2 regions of the Thalassospira xiamenensis M-5 genome follow, and region 1 is predicted to be linked to the other one. Evidence: predicted binding sites of a transcription regulator. Region 1 holds the regulator's gene; the other holds the start of a gene.
The links. The regulator LexA, encoded in region 1, represses DNA repair genes until DNA is damaged. The targets are predictions, from matches to a motif close to ATGTTCTANTTTGGTTC.

Region 1 (8,384 bases):
GATCCTCACTTTTGAGACTCACATCATACATGCATCTCTCAATAGGAATGAGCATACGCTGCAATAAAGGCTTTGCACCCTCGGCAAACTCGTCACGAGTAAGTTTGACTTCGTAAATTTCTTGTTTGTCGAAAACCTTTACGGTACAGGATTCCTCATTCGAAATCTTGACCTTGGCAATCTCTGCGTGTGCACGGAGTTCGGCCTGAAATTGGCCCCCCAACTTATGCCAAGGCCTTTCAATTTTCTCGCAAATCTGCTTTGCTAAAACTTCGGTAAAATCCTCTCCACCAAGGAATGCATCGCCGGACGAAGCTTTTACCTCCATTACGCCGTCAAACATCTCTAAGATGGTTACGTCAAAAGTGCCCCCGCCGAGATCAACAACGAGAAACTGTGTCTCTGCATCCTTTTCGTGAACGCCATACGCAAGTGCCGCAGCGGTCGGCTCATTCACCAATCGCAAAAGATTGAGTCCCGCCAACTTGCAAGCTTCTTGAGTCACTCGTCGCTGTTGCTGATTGAAATAAGCCGGGACCGAAACGACAACGTCACGTATTTCACACCCCAGATACAACTCGGCATCTTGAGCAGTTTGGACAACACAAAAGACGACAACTCAGCAGGAGAATACGCCTCAGCCCCCAGTTTTATCTGCGACTGAGTGCCCATTTTACGCTTAAACAAGCTGATTGTTTTATCTCGGTGCGTGAATAGCCTCTCACGCGCGCCTTTTCCGACGATTAATTCACCATCAGAAATAGAGACCACCGATGGGGTGAGGAATTCCCCCAACGCGTTCGGTATCAGTTGTGGTTTACCATCAACAAACGCCGAAACCAGCGAATTAGTGGTACCGAGATCAATTCCGATTGGCGGCTGTGACATTTACTAAATCCGACGAAACCTTTTGAAGCGATAAGTCTTTGCAATTTTAAGCCGTAAGACAAGAGTTTTAGAACGTGCTCTGGGTGTTTTTGCTTTAAGTACATTGATACTGACGGCGCCCCTGAAAAGTTCTTTGACTTGATCAGGTCGGCTCAAAAAAGCCGAACAGCCTTTACCCTGTCACACTTCGCATGGACCGTCGCAGGATGTCGGTCACCGGCACCAGAACAAATCCCTTGGCCTGAATGGCGGGAATCCATTTTTGCAGGGCTTCCAGCGTAAGGTCGCGCGGATGGCCAATCGCAATCGCAAATCCCTGATTGGTGGCAACTTTTTCAGTCCGGGCCAGCATTTCGGCAATTTTGGTGGCATCATCGGCGTCATCAATGAACACGTCGCGCTCAAGCGCCGGGACATCATATTGGCGTGCCATCGAAAATCCGACCGACTTGGCACTGGTTTTGGAATCAAGGAACAGAAGCCCGCGTGATTTCATCACCTCCATCACCACCTGCATGCGTTCCGGATCGGATGTGAATTTGCTGCCCATGTGATTATTCACACCGACATAGCCATCAAACCGGTCCAGCATCCAGGTCATCTCGCCCAATATCTTGTCGCGGTCAAATCCGGTGCGCAACGCATGCGGACCTGGATCGACCAATGCCGACGACGGCTCCATCGGCATATGAAGCATCACTTCATGCCCCCGCCCGCGCGCATCATTCACCTGACGCTGAAGGTCGCGCGCATAGGGCAGATAGGAAATCGTCACCGGCCCGGGCAGCCCTATAGTGCGCGCCGTGCGCGGCTGATCAAGGCCCGCATCATCAATCACAATCGCGATAACCGGTGCGGTTCCCGTATCGGGGGTAAGGGCTGCGAATTTCTGCCATGGCGGCGGACCATCACTATGCGCGCCCCCGCTGATCCCGCCGGTATCGGGCGACACGGCAGGTTCAGGCGACTTTGTGACCGGTGCCTTCTGCGGTTGTCTGGTTTCGGGCGCAGTTTTTTCACCCGGCACACGTTCACCGACCATATATCCGGTCCGGTCGCGATTGCCGTTGCTTTCGCTGAAATCATAATTGCGGCTTTCCGGTACCGGGGCCGGTGTCGGCGTATATTCCGGTTCGGAATTTGCGGCCCGTTCGCCAAGATCACGCGATGCGCGATCCAGCTCAAGCATACTGCCTGCTGCAATGAATGCCGAAATGGTCCCCGCAACAATCGCACCGCCCAGCATGAAACGGCCAATGCCGCCCGATTTTCTTTTCGGTGCAGCCTTGCTACGGCCTGTTTTTCGCGGTGCCGCTTTTTTCTTTTTGGCGGGTTGTGCCCGGCGTGCCACGCTCTGGTCTCCAGTCTCGTTTGCTGGGTCGTGTTACCCATATGGTGATTATACGCCAATTATCCCGGCTTGTGTTTGGAAGCTTTTAAACCCGATCAGGTTAGCACCCTGTTAAAGCCGCAAACAAAGACCGCAAACAATGGCAGGAAAATGGTTTTTGCAATCGCTTGACGTAGCGGCAATGCCGTTTATTCTCTGCCCGATCTGATATTCACAGCCCGGCGCCACGATGTATCTCCTCATCGATAATTACGACAGCTTCACATTCAATCTGTGGCACTATCTGCGCGAACTCGGTCCCGAGGTCGACGTCCGCCGCAATGATGAAATCTCGGTTGATGATGCGCTGGCTTTAAAGCCCGAAGGCATCGTGATCTCGCCCGGTCCCTGCGATCCGGATCGCGCGGGTATCTGTCTTGATCTGATCAGGGCATCGGCGGGCAAGGTTAAGCTGCTTGGCGTCTGCCTTGGTCATCAGGGCATCGGTCAGGCCTTTGGCGGCAATGTCGTGCGCGCGCCCGAATGCATGCATGGCAAAACCGATGCGATGGTGCACGAAGGCAAAAGCGTGTTTAACGGCCTGCCAAGCCCGTTTGAAGCGACCCGTTACCATTCATTGGTTGTTGATCGCGCAACCCTGCCCGATTGCCTTGAAATCACGGCGGAAAACGGGGATGGTCTGATTATGGGGCTGCGTCACAAACAGCATCAAATTCATGGTGTGCAGTTCCATCCCGAAAGCATCGCATCCGAACATGGCCATGCCCTTTTGAAGAATTTTATAGACTTCCCCGGCGCATGAAACCGCACCGGAACGCTAACCGAGGAAACCCGCATGTCGACTGAATATGACCTGAAGCCGATCCTGGCCAAAGTCGCAAATGGCGAAAAACTGAACGAAGAACAGGCCGAACAGGCCTTCGACGTTCTGATGTCCGGTCAGGCAACGCCGTCGCAGATGGGGGCTTTCCTGATGGCGCTACGCCTGCGCGGCGAAACGGTCGATGAAATCACCGGGGCGGCGCGTGTCATGCGCTCCAAGGCGACCGGCATTATCGCCCCGCCCAATGCGGTTGATACCTGTGGTACTGGTGGCGATGGCAGCGGCACCTTCAATATCTCGACCGGGGCGGCAATCGTTGCGGCGGCCTGCGGCGCCATCGTTGCCAAGCACGGCAACCGCGCGGCGTCGTCAAAATCGGGATCGGCCGATGTTCTGATGGCGCTTGGCGTCAATCTCGATGCCGATATGGCGCTTCTTGAAAAGGCGCTAAAGGAAATCAATCTGTGCTTCATGATGGCAACGCGCCATCACTCGGCCGTGCGTCACGTGATGCCGACCCGCGTTGAAATGGGCACGCGCACGATCTTCAACCTGCTGGGACCGCTGGCCAACCCGGCCAAAACCAAACGCCAGGTCATGGGTGTTTTCGCCCGTGAATGGGTCGAACCGATTGCCCATGTGCTGAACCGCCTTGGTTCCGAACATGCATGGGTTGTCTATGGTCATAGCGGCCTTGATGAAATTTCAACAACCGGCCCGACCTTTGTCGCCGAAGTCAAAAACGGCGCAGTCACGACCTTTGAAATCAACCCCGAAGATTACGGCCTTGAAATCGTCACCCTTGATGCGCTTAAAGGCGGCCACGCCCAGACAAACGCGCAGGCCATTCTCGATCTTCTTGCCGGTAAAAAAAGCGCCTATCGCGATATCGTTCTGCTGAATGCCGCAGCCGCCCTTGTGGTGACCGACATCGCAACCGATCTTGCCGATGGCATCGCAAAGGCCCGCACCGCAATCGATTCCGGCAAAGCCGCAGAAACCTTGCAGGCACTAGTCCGCATTTCCAATCAGGGGACCGCAGCGTGAGCGACGTACTCGAACGTATCTGTAAGGACAAACGCGACCACATCGCCGCCTGCAAGGCGCGAAAGTCACTTGCCGACCTCGAAACCGCAGCCAGATCACAATCCGCACCGCGCGGCTTTATCAGGGCGCTTGAAACATCGGTTGCGGATGGTCGTTACGGCCTGATTGCCGAGATTAAAAAGGCATCCCCGTCCAAGGGCCTGATCCGCCCGGATTTCAATCCGCCCGTTCTGGCGCAAGCCTACAAGGCCGGTGGGGCAAGTTGCCTGTCGGTCCTGACCGACATCCCCTATTTCCAGGGCGATGACAGCTATCTGATCGCGGCACGTAGCGCGGTTGATCTGCCGGTCCTGCGCAAGGATTTCATGCTTGATCCCTATCAGGTGACCGAAGCCCGGGCCCTTGGTGCCGATTGCATCCTTCTGATCATGGCCGCCCTCGAAGACGCCCGGGCCGCCGAGCTTGAAGACGCCGCAAACAGCCTTGGCATGGATGTCCTGATCGAGGTGCACAACGCCCCGGAACTCGAACGCGCCCTGAAACTGAAATCAAAGCTGCTTGGCGTTAACAACCGCAATCTGAAAACGCTGGAAGTCTCCCTGACCACGACCGAAGAACTCGCTGGTATGGTTGATGACAGCCGGATGCTGGTCGCCGAAAGCGGCCTGTTCACGCACGATGACCTCGCCCGCATGGCAAAGGTCGGCGCGCAATGCTTCCTGATCGGCGAAAGCCTGATGCGTCAGGACGACGTCACCGCCGCCACCCGTAATATTCTTGGCCTCGCGGCCTGATAACGGAACAAGACACAGGCATGGCAGACAAACTTTCGCATATCGACGCTGCTGGTAATGCCGTCATGGTCGATATTTCGGCCAAGACCGATACCGCGCGCGTCGCCATCGCAAAGGGCCGTGTCCTGATGTCGGCGGAAACGGCCCGGCTGATTGCCGAACGCGGCCATAAAAAGGGCGACGTTCTTGGTATCGCCCAGCTTGCCGGGATTATGGGGGCCAAGAAAACCGCTGACCTGATCCCGCTTTGCCATCCCCTGCCTCTAACCTCGGCCGAAGTCACGCTGGAACTCGCAACTGACACCGATGCGGTAGATATTGTCGCGACATGCAAAACCACCGGCAAAACCGGGGTGGAAATGGAAGCCCTGACCGCCGTTTCCGTTACCGCACTTACCGTGTTCGATATGTGCAAGGCGGTCGATAAAGCCATGCGGATTACCGATATTCGCGTTGTCCACAAGGAAGGCGGAAAGTCGGGTACTTTCACCGCCGACTGATCCCTGGAAATACCCAAATTTCGTTTCTTGACCGAAAGAATGCCCTTAAACGGTGATTTTTCGGGTTGTGGTGCTTGACGAACAAGCAGAACCAAAGTAGAACATTTATGTATTCGGTTTGTTCTTATTACTGGTTCGGAAAAAATCATGCTGACGCGCAAGCAATACGAATTGCTGGTCTATATCGATAATTACCTTCGCGATCATGGCATCTCGCCCTCTTTTGACGAGATGAAAGAAGCCCTGAGCCTGAAATCCAAATCCGGCATTCATCGCCTGATCACCGGGCTTGAGGAACGCGGTTTTATTCGCCGTCTCGCCCATCGGGCCCGCGCGCTCGAAGTCCTGCGTCTTCCCGATAATAATGATGACGACGCGGCGGAAACGCCCAACAATGTTACCTCTATCGCCTCCGCGCGAAAGGCTGCGCATCGGCCGGCAACCGTGCCTTCGGCCTTTTCGGAATCGGGTGAATCCGTTTCCCTGCCGCTGTTTGGCCGGATTGCGGCGGGTACCCCGATCGAAGCCCTTCGCGATCAGACCACAATGGTGCAGGTCCCGGCAGCGCTTCTGGGAACCGGCGATCACTATGCGCTTGAAGTTTCCGGTGATTCGATGATCGATGCCGGTATTCTCGATGGCGACACCGTCCTGATCCAGCGTTGCGAACAGGCCAATGATGGCTCCATCGTTGTCGCACTGGTCGACGACGCCGAAGCCACTCTGAAACGCCTGAAACGTGGCCGTGGCGAAGTTCTGCTGGAACCGGCCAATGCGCGTTATGAAACACGCGCGCTGTCGCCTGATCGTGTCCGCATTCAGGGACGTCTGATCGGTTTGCTCCGCCAATACTGATAGAATACCGAATAAACCGAACAAACCGAAAGAAACGCCGTCGGCCTTGCCTGGCGGCGTTTTTTATTTGACCACCCTGCCCCCGATGATAATCCACGGCCAGATGCCGGACGTTTCACGCACGGTTTCGATCACCGGGGCGGCATCGGGCCGCAACGCAATCAATACGCCCCCCTGCCACCATAACAGGTCATCATCGATGACAGTCACATCCGGCGCACAGATATCACGCGGCATATCGCGTTTCAGGCTGATGATCATATCGCCATGGCGGCATGCATAGAACGGATTGGCAAGATCATTGGCAATGATCACCTGCCGTCCGGCGATCCTGACGGAACAAACCGTTGCGTCGCATTTTTCGATGACATTGCCGGCATCATGATCGGCGATACCAAATCGCGCCATCCAGACCGACTGCTGAAAATCCGAAATGCCTTCGGGCAGGACAAGTTTGTCGCGCACCCTGTCGCGAATTGCCCAGCTTTCCTGATCCCCCGAAACCAGAATATCCGCCGGGCGATACAGGATTTGCGCCGCAATCGCCACGCATAGCGGAATGACAGCAAACCGGGCAATCGCGTTCCCTCGCCAGACCAGCCACCAGGCCATCGCCATCATGATGCCGATGGCAAATACGGCACTAAACTGCTCGACATGCCAAAGCCCCCAGGCCTGATCGGCGGCAAGGCTTGCGGTTTCAATCAACAATGTCAGTCCCGGCTTCATCAACCACAATGCCAGTCCCCCGGCTCCGAACGGCATCAGAACAAGCGTCGCCACAATCAGCGGCATCACCCAGAACGCCATCACCGGAATGGCAATCAGGTTGGACACGATCCCGATCATCGAAATCCGCCCGAAATGAAACCCGATGATCGGCGCGGTCACCGCCGTAACCAGCAACCCGGTCATCACCAGCCCGGCAAAAAACAGCCAAAGCCGGAATAGCCATGACCGATCCCCCGACTTGTCAAACCATCGCCTGCCCGGACCATCATAAAACGCTACCAGAACCGACACCGCCGCAAAGGAAAGCTGAAAGCTTGGCCCCAAGACCGCATCGGGCCGCAGGATCAGAACAACCAGCGCCGCAAACGCCACCAGCCGCAACGATATCGCCCGCCGATCCAGCAGCAACGCAATCCAGACAATCGTCAACGTCACAAAGGCACGCTGCGTCGGCACACTGGCCCCTGACAGGCCAAGATAGATCCCCGCTGACACCATCGCCCCGATAGCCGCCCATTTCTTGATCGGAAACCGCAGCGCAAGGGCGGGAATGGCCGCCATGCCAAACCGCAGGAAAAAGAAAACCGTCCCGCTTAAAAGCCCCATATGCAGCCCGGAAATCGCCAGAAGATGCGCCAATCCCGATTTGCGAAGATCATCGGCAATTTCCGCACTGACATCGCCCCGTTCGCCGACAATCAATGCCTTGGCAATCCCGGCCTCTGCGCCGGTAAGGCTCTGATCGATTGCCGTCATGATCGTCAGGCGCAGACTTTCGATCCGGTCCGAAACCGGCTGCATCATTCCTGTTTCGGCCTTCTTGGTCACACTATATTTATGGCCGAAAACAAACCCGGTCGCCCCGATCCCGTCCAGATATAATCCGCGTGAAAAATCCGGGTCGCCCGGCACGGACGCCGCGCGCAACGGAAACAGCCGCGCCGTTGCCACGATATGATCCCCGACGGAAAGCTCATCGCCACCTGGAAGGCTCAATCGCACCTTCCAGTCAAATGCCCGGTCCTCAAGCCCCGCGATCCGCATTGGTGCCACGGTCATGCGCATCCGCCCGCCCCGTGGCTCCAGAAGCGTGATGTCGCCCTCGATCTCTGTCATGTAAAGCGTCTTGGTCAGAAGCCCGGATGGCGCCCTTTCAAGATGGATGGATGCAATCAGCAACCCGCCACAAAAAACCGCCAGCAGCAGAATGCCAAAGAATGGCAAAACCCAGCGTCGCGAAATCCACAATCCGGACAGCAAAAGAATCACCGCTAGGCCGCTTTGCTGTACCGTCAGGCGCGCAGGAAGTGAAAAATACGCCGCACATCCCAACCCGAAGAATATAACCGTGCACAGGATCCAGGAATTTCTGCGCGCGGCCAACAACAATCCTG
Region 2 (8,384 bases), on a different replicon from region 1:
TCATGCAGCTTCCCTAAGAACGGCACAGAGACATGCGATCTATCAGTTCTCGGCGTTCAATGTCACTTCTGCTGATGCCGCCAAGCTAATTGGCAATCTTCAAGCAAGCATAAACGATCATAACGTCAGCGTCAGTCACACACCTTACGGGAAAGCGAAAGAACGCTTTTTGCAATGGATGGAATTTCCGCGGCGGAAGCCAATTGCTCCTGATCTGCCCGAATGCCCATGGGGCAGGGGCAGATGGCTGTCATCATGGGACATCAATTTACCCCCAAATCAGGCTCGCCACCTTGCAGAATATGTTCAGAGCAAACAGATCTGGCTGCGCACTGGCGATGCTGATCGATTTTTGCCAAGCAACGAGGATGATTACGAAGAATCCATCTATGACAATTCACCACAGTTGGTGAAGGCACTTTTAACCTGTTGGCCAAATACCTCAGGCGAGATCGCCAGCTTGGTTGGCATTACCGTTCGACAATTGCAGTGGTTTTGCGCTGAAAAATCGGAACTGGAAGAAAACAAGCAGGCGGAGCTACTAAATTTACTGGGCATTGAGTTGGATGATTATCGCTCAGAATTCACCATCCAGGGTCCGTGCGTTCTTATCGCCAAAAACAGAAATGGGCTGACAGAGATTTACAGCTCCATATCTAATGGCGGAGATGCTTCACCATTTGAAATCGTTCCAGACGAAGGTTTCGCTGACCCGAGCTGGCGCTATTTTGTCATCAACACTTACGGCAGGACCGCAAGCGTTGTGATGGCCGCACGAGGCAGTGAAATAGCAGATCAAATGCCGGATATCCTTTTCAACTTTGCGGGCATATATGGATATCCGGCTTCGAGCTATAGGGCAGTCGTCGGGACCTGCGCGCGCGCATGTAGCACTCCTGAGACACACGTCGATATCATGCGAACACTATGGGATATAGACACCGGTTCCTGACAGTTTCAGCTGATCTTCGACGGTGGGGATTTCATTCGGCTCGTTGTCGTTATCCCGCGCCAAGAGCCAACACAGCGTGCGACCATCGAACGGTTCGTAAAGGTGGAGCATTCCCTCATCAGCAAGCCTATGGAGAATTTTACGTGTCGCTGGGAGTGGCATTCCCAGATAGTCTGCAATATCTCGCGTGTGACGCAAACCAGCAGTTTCCGTTTTATCGTGCTTGATCCGATCCTTGATTAAATAGGATGTGATTTCTGCTTCGATGCTCGTTGCATGGTTCATCGCTCAACTCCTTCATCCCCGCAGGCAATCGCGGACATGGCCAGGTCACCTTCGTTTACCCAGATCAAACGCATATCGCCACGACGGGCCAAATTAGATGCCTTGGCGTTCACCCGGATCTCATCGAGGCTATTTCCCTGAGCATCGACATATTCGAACCCGGCGACAGCATCCTTTTGGATTTGAGCACGATGCGCTCCGCTCTCCTGTGCCAATGCCATCTGTTTTGCGCGTCGCACGCAGAACAGAGCGCGAAGGAGATAATTCTCAGCTATACCGAGGTCAACCGAGGCGTTGGCACTGCCGCCACCCATTGCATCGCCGATTGCCGGTAAGCAATACCCGATATTTTGAAGTGATCGCTGCATTGAACGATACGCCGTTTGTTCTCCTGCATTTTGATCCTGATTCGCTTTTGTCATTTTGCTTCACTCGTATGTAATGTCAGCCATAAAGAAGAATCACGTGGATTTGCGATTTAGATATTCATTACAGGATAGATGATTTCCATTCCGGCAAGGTCTTGTGCACGGATGTTTACAGCTTTTACAGTTCGATCACGCCCAATCCCGCAGCAACCCACTCCCAGTAGGCTACACGGGTGTTGTCGTCTGCGACTTCTGCTTGCCAATCTTTCAATGGAAACTCAGCGTGCTCGGACCAGTATCCTCCACAATCTTGTTGGATACGTTCAATAATAGCAGATGAATGCATGCTGTATGGCCTTTGATGAGAGTTCTCGGTTGATTTAGTGCTAACGGGCACTTCCCTTGTAGGTAACAAGAATGCCCTTGCATGAAAATATAACGTAATGCAATATTATCAGTCAATAAAATAACGTGACGTAATAGATTTTAGGTGCGATACAGAGATATGGAACTGAAAGATCGTATAAAGGCACTTGGCCTTACACAAAGAGAGTTCGCTGGGATGTTGGGGAAAACCCAACCGACACTTGCGCGACAGCTGCACGGGCTTCAGGGCATGAAAGCTGGGCCGGACATACATAATTATCTCGCTGCTCTGGAAATGTTGCGTAGCAATGGACTTTGGGAGGACTTCATGAAAGTTGCAAAAATTCACCCAAAAACTCTATGAGTATTGCTAAAGTCAACCAGGGATGCTGGTATTAGGCCACAGTTCCATTTAAGGGAGTAGAGAAATGGGCCTTCAGCCTCGCAAAAAATATATTCTTCAGTTTCCATGGTGGAGAACTCGCAACGAAGTGGCGCAGATCCTCGCTCACTACGTGCCACCCCAATCGATGCCGACGATTCCAACATTCGGTCCTCAACGACTGGAAGTGTTTTGGACCGATGTTGAACGGAGCTTTGTCGAGTTGGCTTTATCTGCTGGGAACGACGATCCTTTCTCGATCAAATCAACGGGAACGCGATAGATGAGTGATAGTGTCTCAATGTGGGTCATTTACGACCACCCAAAAGATTACCCTAAAAACTTTGTCGCGCGCAGATGGGTAGTAGCTGGAAAGGGTGTCGGTAAATCTTGCCCCACGCAAGATGAAAAGCTGGCCGACACATTGCATGAGCTTCGAGAAAGCCTTCGTAGTCAGCACCCTGGATTAACGGTGATCCCACGGGATCAGGGAGACGATCCAGTAATCGTTGAAAGCTGGATTTAGCGCTTTAAATCAGACACATTGTTTTGTGGCAGCCAGATTTTCCAGTTTGGCAATGGCGTAAACTCTCTAACTGCAGGAAAGCGGACAGTGACAGAATGTGTGTCTGGAATCTGGTATCACGGGACCATTTTTAACACTTCGTCATTTTCCTTTTTTACGCATCTAGGGTCCGCTGATGCCGCCAAGCGGGCTTTGCTGAAGCAGATCTTCAATTATTGCATTCACCCAAAAAACTCCATGCCCTGGCATGATCTAGATCTGGCGAGGCCGAGACTGCTGAAACTTACCGTCCCGGCAATGAGAACCCGAAGAACCACCCTTGATCCTTTAAGCTCAACCACACTTCGATACGCCATGATCCTTGATGATCTGACGAATTCGGCAGACGAGGAGGAATGGCAAAACTTGTCGGACAAAATTACAGCGGATCTGAACCGAATTAAGGTCGAGAGACCGGACTTATCGAATTTTGATTTGTTTCATGCCAGACGCAACCTCCACATGCGGCACCTTTACCATTGCAAAGATGAGATTGCCTCGCGTTACAAAAGCCATGGCATCGATGCCTTCCTCTATCCAAACGAAGTCGAGGACAATGGACAGGACTCCTTGTGTGTAATTGATGGAGGCGTGCTTCAGATCGCCGAAGAGGCGCACCTGTCTTTCGAAGATATTGCCAGCTTCATACCAGGCAGCTGCTACGAGGCGCTTGGCTCTCGGGATTTCGAAGCAGATTTTCAATCCGTATTTTAGTCGAGCGTCTGATACTGGCCGGTCAAGGCTCAGTCAGACCATTCATTACCCAAGGTTCGCGCATGAGTAATACTGATTATCCCATCGTCGACGACATGATCCCCTTTGTTTCCCGCATGCGGTGCAAGTTTCAGAATTTAATGTCTGACATTGGCCGAAGATTTGAAGACCACGAAGCCCGGTCATTCACGGACCTTGACGTTAACCAAGCCTGCATCCAGTTCATACGATTCAAAGATACACTTGACGTCACTCTAATGGGGAAGGGGCACCGCAGCCTCGGAGATTGCACCTCACCCTCTGACTATCTGCATTTGATGCTGCCTGGCATTGTGTTTCAATACGGGGATTCCACAGCTTCCGAAGCGGTCGACCCCGAATATGTCATGGGTTCACCGTGGCGAGGCCACCAATTTCCAAAGGACCCGGATGAGGTGATCAGGAAACTGAACAGCGCGAAGAAGGGTGATAAAGATCGAGCGAAGTATCTGAGGATTGGAATGCTTCCCCTTTATGTCGCTCAGGAAGGCAAAAACAGGGTTTCTCTCTTCCGCATCTGCAAGCGAGACATTGAGGCTGAAGTGTGCCAGGCGAACATTGAAAGCCTGCCAAGCATTTGCCTTGACATGTCAGGTACGCAGCATCTCATAACATGGAAGAACGAGCACGGTGTTACAATGTTTGCATCGATCCCGTACCCCACAATCGCTCTTCCTATTTATAGGTTGCTCGGCGCGCAAATCCACTCAAAGCGGTTGCCGGTTCCGGCGAAGATGGTGACCGATAGCCGAGGGGCTTCGATATATGCTCTGACGAACGCTGTTGGGATGCCTTGACCTTATCTGGCGCAACCTTCGATGGACGGAGACAGTGCGCGGGATCGCCCTTGATTGCGTCAGGATTTACCGAACGATCGGGATATCACTCCAACGTGTTGTGTAGCTGGGCGAACGATGGCTGGATGTCATGTACCAGTTTTGCCCAGAAGGTTTGGGAACTCGTCCGATGGTGACAGCATTGCGTCCAAACCGGTCGGAAAGTTTATCGATCGCGGCCATTAGCGTGTTGTTTGTGTCGGGTTTGATCGAGAAGAGATCAACTGGCGCGTCTTCCGGTCGGCAGATGTCGACAAGAAGAATGCCCGCTTTCTTGATTTCCAATCCCGGCGCCCAGATGCGGTTGAGGTTCTGACCAATTAGCCGGCACATTATGCGCGTATCATTGGTGGCAGGGTAAAAACCGATTTCGCAGCTTCTTGAGAATTGCGGTCGATTGCTTTTGAATCTGTTGCTGAGTATGAATATTTGTGCGCGAGAAGAAAAAAGACCCAGTCGGCGCAATTTAGAGCAGGCGCGCCCTGCAAATGAATTCAGAACCTCGTTTAATTCGTCCCTGCCGGATATTTCTTTACCCATGGATCGGGAAACACAAACTGTTTCACGTTGATCGGGGTTGTCATCGAGTGGGATGCAGCGGACACCCCGCAATTCTCGAACGGTCCGAAGTCCGCCGACGGCCATGAGGGATCGCGCCTGTCCATCGGGCATGTCTCTCAGGTCAATTGCGCGCGATATACCCATTCCTGCGAGCTTCTGGGAATATCGGCGGCCAATTCCCCAAACATCCGACACTTCCGTTCGTGCCAGGGCCAAATCAATCCATTTCTGATCATCAAGCACCAGGACACCATTCGCCTTGGAAGACTTCTTGGCGAGCCGATTGGCAACCTTGGCCAACGTTTTTGTGCGGGAAATGCCTATTCCAACCGGAATACCCGTTTCATGCTTGATTTTTGCCCTCAACTTGCGGGCCCATTCAGTCAGGTCACATTTCATGCCATCAAGATCAACAAAAATCTCGTCTATAGAATAGACCGCGCTATCGGGCACCTCGCCAGCAATCAGGCTCATGACCCTTCTGCTGATATCACCATAAAGCGCGTAATTACTGGATTTGACAATAACGGCATGCTGCTTGACCAGATCACTCACCTGAAAAAGCGGCTGCCCCATTTTTATACCCAATGCTTTGGCTTCGTTGCTTCGAGCTATGATCGCACCGTCATTGTTTATATTACATTTAATATAGTTCGTTATTATTCAGAGCTCTGATTTAAAAGAGTAAATACAAGTATATTATTATTTTTGTTCATACAAAAACTGTTCAGTCAAATTGTATAGGCGGTTAGAAGATAAATGCATCAACACTGACTCGATGAAAATAGATTGGCCAATTGATGATGATCGCATGTATGTAACCCTACAATGTAAATATACAGGATTGCATCTATCGGTGCGTAAACTCGAAATTATCAAGGTGAAAATAGATTTCTGGCTACCAAGTGTAAAAAGCCGACAGATGAATTTTGGGAACGGATCAGAAGAGATTTAAAGTTCTGAGTGCTGGCTGGTATGTCATTTAAAATGGGCGAGGGGTGAACTGTCTTGTATTAAAGTCAGCCTTGTCTGGTTCACCCCTCGCCCAATCAGTCAATATTGGGATGCTAGTAACTTGCTCGACGTAACCTCAGTGCATTCGCAATGACTGATACCGAGGATAAGCTCATGGCTGCAGCTGCAAACATTGGTGAGATGAGAATGCCAAAGAACGGATAGAGCAGACCCGCAGCAACAGGCACACCGGCTGCGTTATAGACCATCGCAAAGAAGAGGTTTTGCCGGATATTGCGCATCGTTGCTTCCGAGAGTTCTCGGGCTCTAACAATCCCGCTCAAGTCACCTTTGACGAGGGTGAAACCAGCACTTTCAATTGCAACATCAGCGCCCGTACCCATCGCAATTCCGACATCAGCCTGAGCAAGAGCAGGGGCGTCGTTGACGCCATCACCTGCCATGGCTACCTGATGGCCTTCAGCCTTGAGTTCCATAATTAAATTGGCTTTGTCTTCTGGGGAGACATCGGCCCGAATCTCGTCAATGGAAAGTTTATTGCCAACGGATTTTGCTGTTCGTTGGTTGTCACCGGTTGCCATGACGATTCTGAAGCCTTGCTTCTTGAGCGCCTTTAAAGCCTCCAACGTCGTGTCCTTGATCGGATCGGCTACGGAAATGAGCCCGGCAATTCTTCCATCAATAACGACATGCATTACCGTCTCCCCCATATCTCGCCGATCATTTGCTGTTTTATCAACAGCAGAATGATCGATATTGAGAGTCTGAAGGAGTTTACTATTACCTAGGGCAACCGACTTGCCATCCACCTTTCCGGTGACGCCCTGACCGGTTACAGCTTCAAAGTCCTCTGCCTTATCAAGGGACAAGCCGCGCTCCTGAGCAGCACTAACAATGGCGTCAGCCAATGGATGTTCGGATCCTTTTTCGAGCGCCGCAGCGACAGAGAGAACTTCCTCCTCCTGATAGTCTGATTGAGCGATTACACCTGCTAGTTTCGGTTTACCCTCTGTCAAAGTCCCGGTTTTATCGACGATGAGCACATCGACCTTCGCTAATCGCTCCAGGGCCTCTGCATTTTTAATGAGCACACCAATTTGCGCACCACGACCGGTAGCGGTCATGATTGACATTGGTGTTGCCAAACCAAGAGCGCAAGGACACGCAATGATCAGAACAGCGACTGCTGCGACAAGCCCGTATGACAATGACGGATCTGGTCCCCAGATGGCCCAAGCGACGAAGGCAACTAAAGCAACCAGGATAACAGCAGGCACAAACTTGCCTGCAACCGTGTCTGCAACCTTTTGGATTGGCGCTTTGCTTCGCTGAGCATTAGAGACCATATCAACGATTTGGCTCAAGACAGTATCTTTGCCAACCCGTTTGGCTTGGATAATCAGGCTGCCATTCCCGTTGATTGTTGCTCCGGTTACATCATCATCTGGATTCTTTTCAATTGGAACGGGTTCACCCGAGATCATGGATTCATCAACTGACGATCGTCCTTCAACGACAACGCCATCGACAGGTATCTTGTCACCTGGACGAACTCTCAAGCTCATTCCGACGGTCACATCTTCAAGAGGAACTTCCCGTTCAGAACCATCATCTTCAATAATGCGGGCTGTTTTTGCAGCAAGACCCAATAACGCCTTGATTGCCGAACCGGTTCGTTCCCGAGCCCCCAATTCCAACAGTTGGCCAAGAAGCACAAGTACAACGATGACAGCTGCAGCTTCGAAGTACACACCGACATGTCCCTGTGCATCTCTGAATCCATCAGGAAAAATGTCAGGAGAAATCACTGCGACGACGCTAAATATATAAGCTGCGCTAACACCCATCCCGATCAATGTGAACATGTTGAGAGAACGGTTCACCACAGAATTCCATCCACGAACCATGAATGGGAAGCCAGACCACAGGACGACAGGCGTTCCAAGAATTAACTCAACCCAAAGAGTAACGCGTTCTCCAATCATTTCTCGGATGAAACCCAAACCAACAAAGGGCCCCATCGTTAGGACAATCAGCGGCACCGTAAGAGCTGCGCCTAACCAGAATCTCTTTTTGAAGTCTTGAATCTCGGGGTTTGGTTCCTCATTTTCTGTTGGTATATCCATCGGTTCCAGTGCCATTCCGCAGATCGGACAGGAACCAGGTTCGGATCGTATGATCTCCGGATGCATCGGGCAGGTGTAGCGGCGAGAAGCGGATGACGAAGCGCTGTTTGCAGCAGATGTCTCTTCCTTTGCGGATAATACGCTTTCAGGAGAGCTATCGAACTTGCTCTTACATTTCTGGGAACAGAAGTAATATGTCTCATCGCCGTACGGTG

Region 2: the regulator LexA is predicted to act here: its motif matches at 5,766-5,782, upstream of TH3_RS22165 (Y-family DNA polymerase).

The regions. Positions count from the first base shown of each region.
Region 1 covers NZ_CP004388.1:2,220,976-2,229,359, forward strand. Annotated here, with positions in the region: gene TH3_RS10475 (Hsp70 family protein) at 1-577, opposite strand, end outside; gene TH3_RS23440 (Hsp70 family protein) at 502-888, opposite strand; gene TH3_RS10480 (divergent polysaccharide deacetylase family protein) at 1,061-2,239, opposite strand; gene TH3_RS10485 (anthranilate synthase component II) at 2,469-3,041, shown strand; gene trpD (anthranilate phosphoribosyltransferase) at 3,075-4,109, shown strand; gene trpC (indole-3-glycerol phosphate synthase TrpC) at 4,106-4,903, shown strand; gene moaC (cyclic pyranopterin monophosphate synthase MoaC) at 4,903-5,403, shown strand; gene lexA (transcriptional repressor LexA) at 5,551-6,258, shown strand; gene TH3_RS10510 (ComEC/Rec2 family competence protein) at 6,322-8,259, opposite strand.
Region 2 covers NZ_CP004389.1:183,967-192,350, forward strand. Annotated here, with positions in the region: gene TH3_RS22135 (hypothetical protein) at 1-952, shown strand, start outside; gene TH3_RS22140 (helix-turn-helix domain-containing protein) at 926-1,237, opposite strand; gene TH3_RS22145 (hypothetical protein) at 1,234-1,659, opposite strand; gene TH3_RS22150 (helix-turn-helix domain-containing protein) at 2,111-2,335, shown strand; gene TH3_RS22990 (hypothetical protein) at 2,637-2,879, shown strand; gene TH3_RS23210 (hypothetical protein) at 3,234-3,632, shown strand; gene TH3_RS22160 (hypothetical protein) at 3,695-4,468, shown strand; gene TH3_RS22165 (Y-family DNA polymerase) at 4,535-5,644, opposite strand; gene TH3_RS22170 (heavy metal translocating P-type ATPase) at 6,136-8,384, opposite strand, start outside.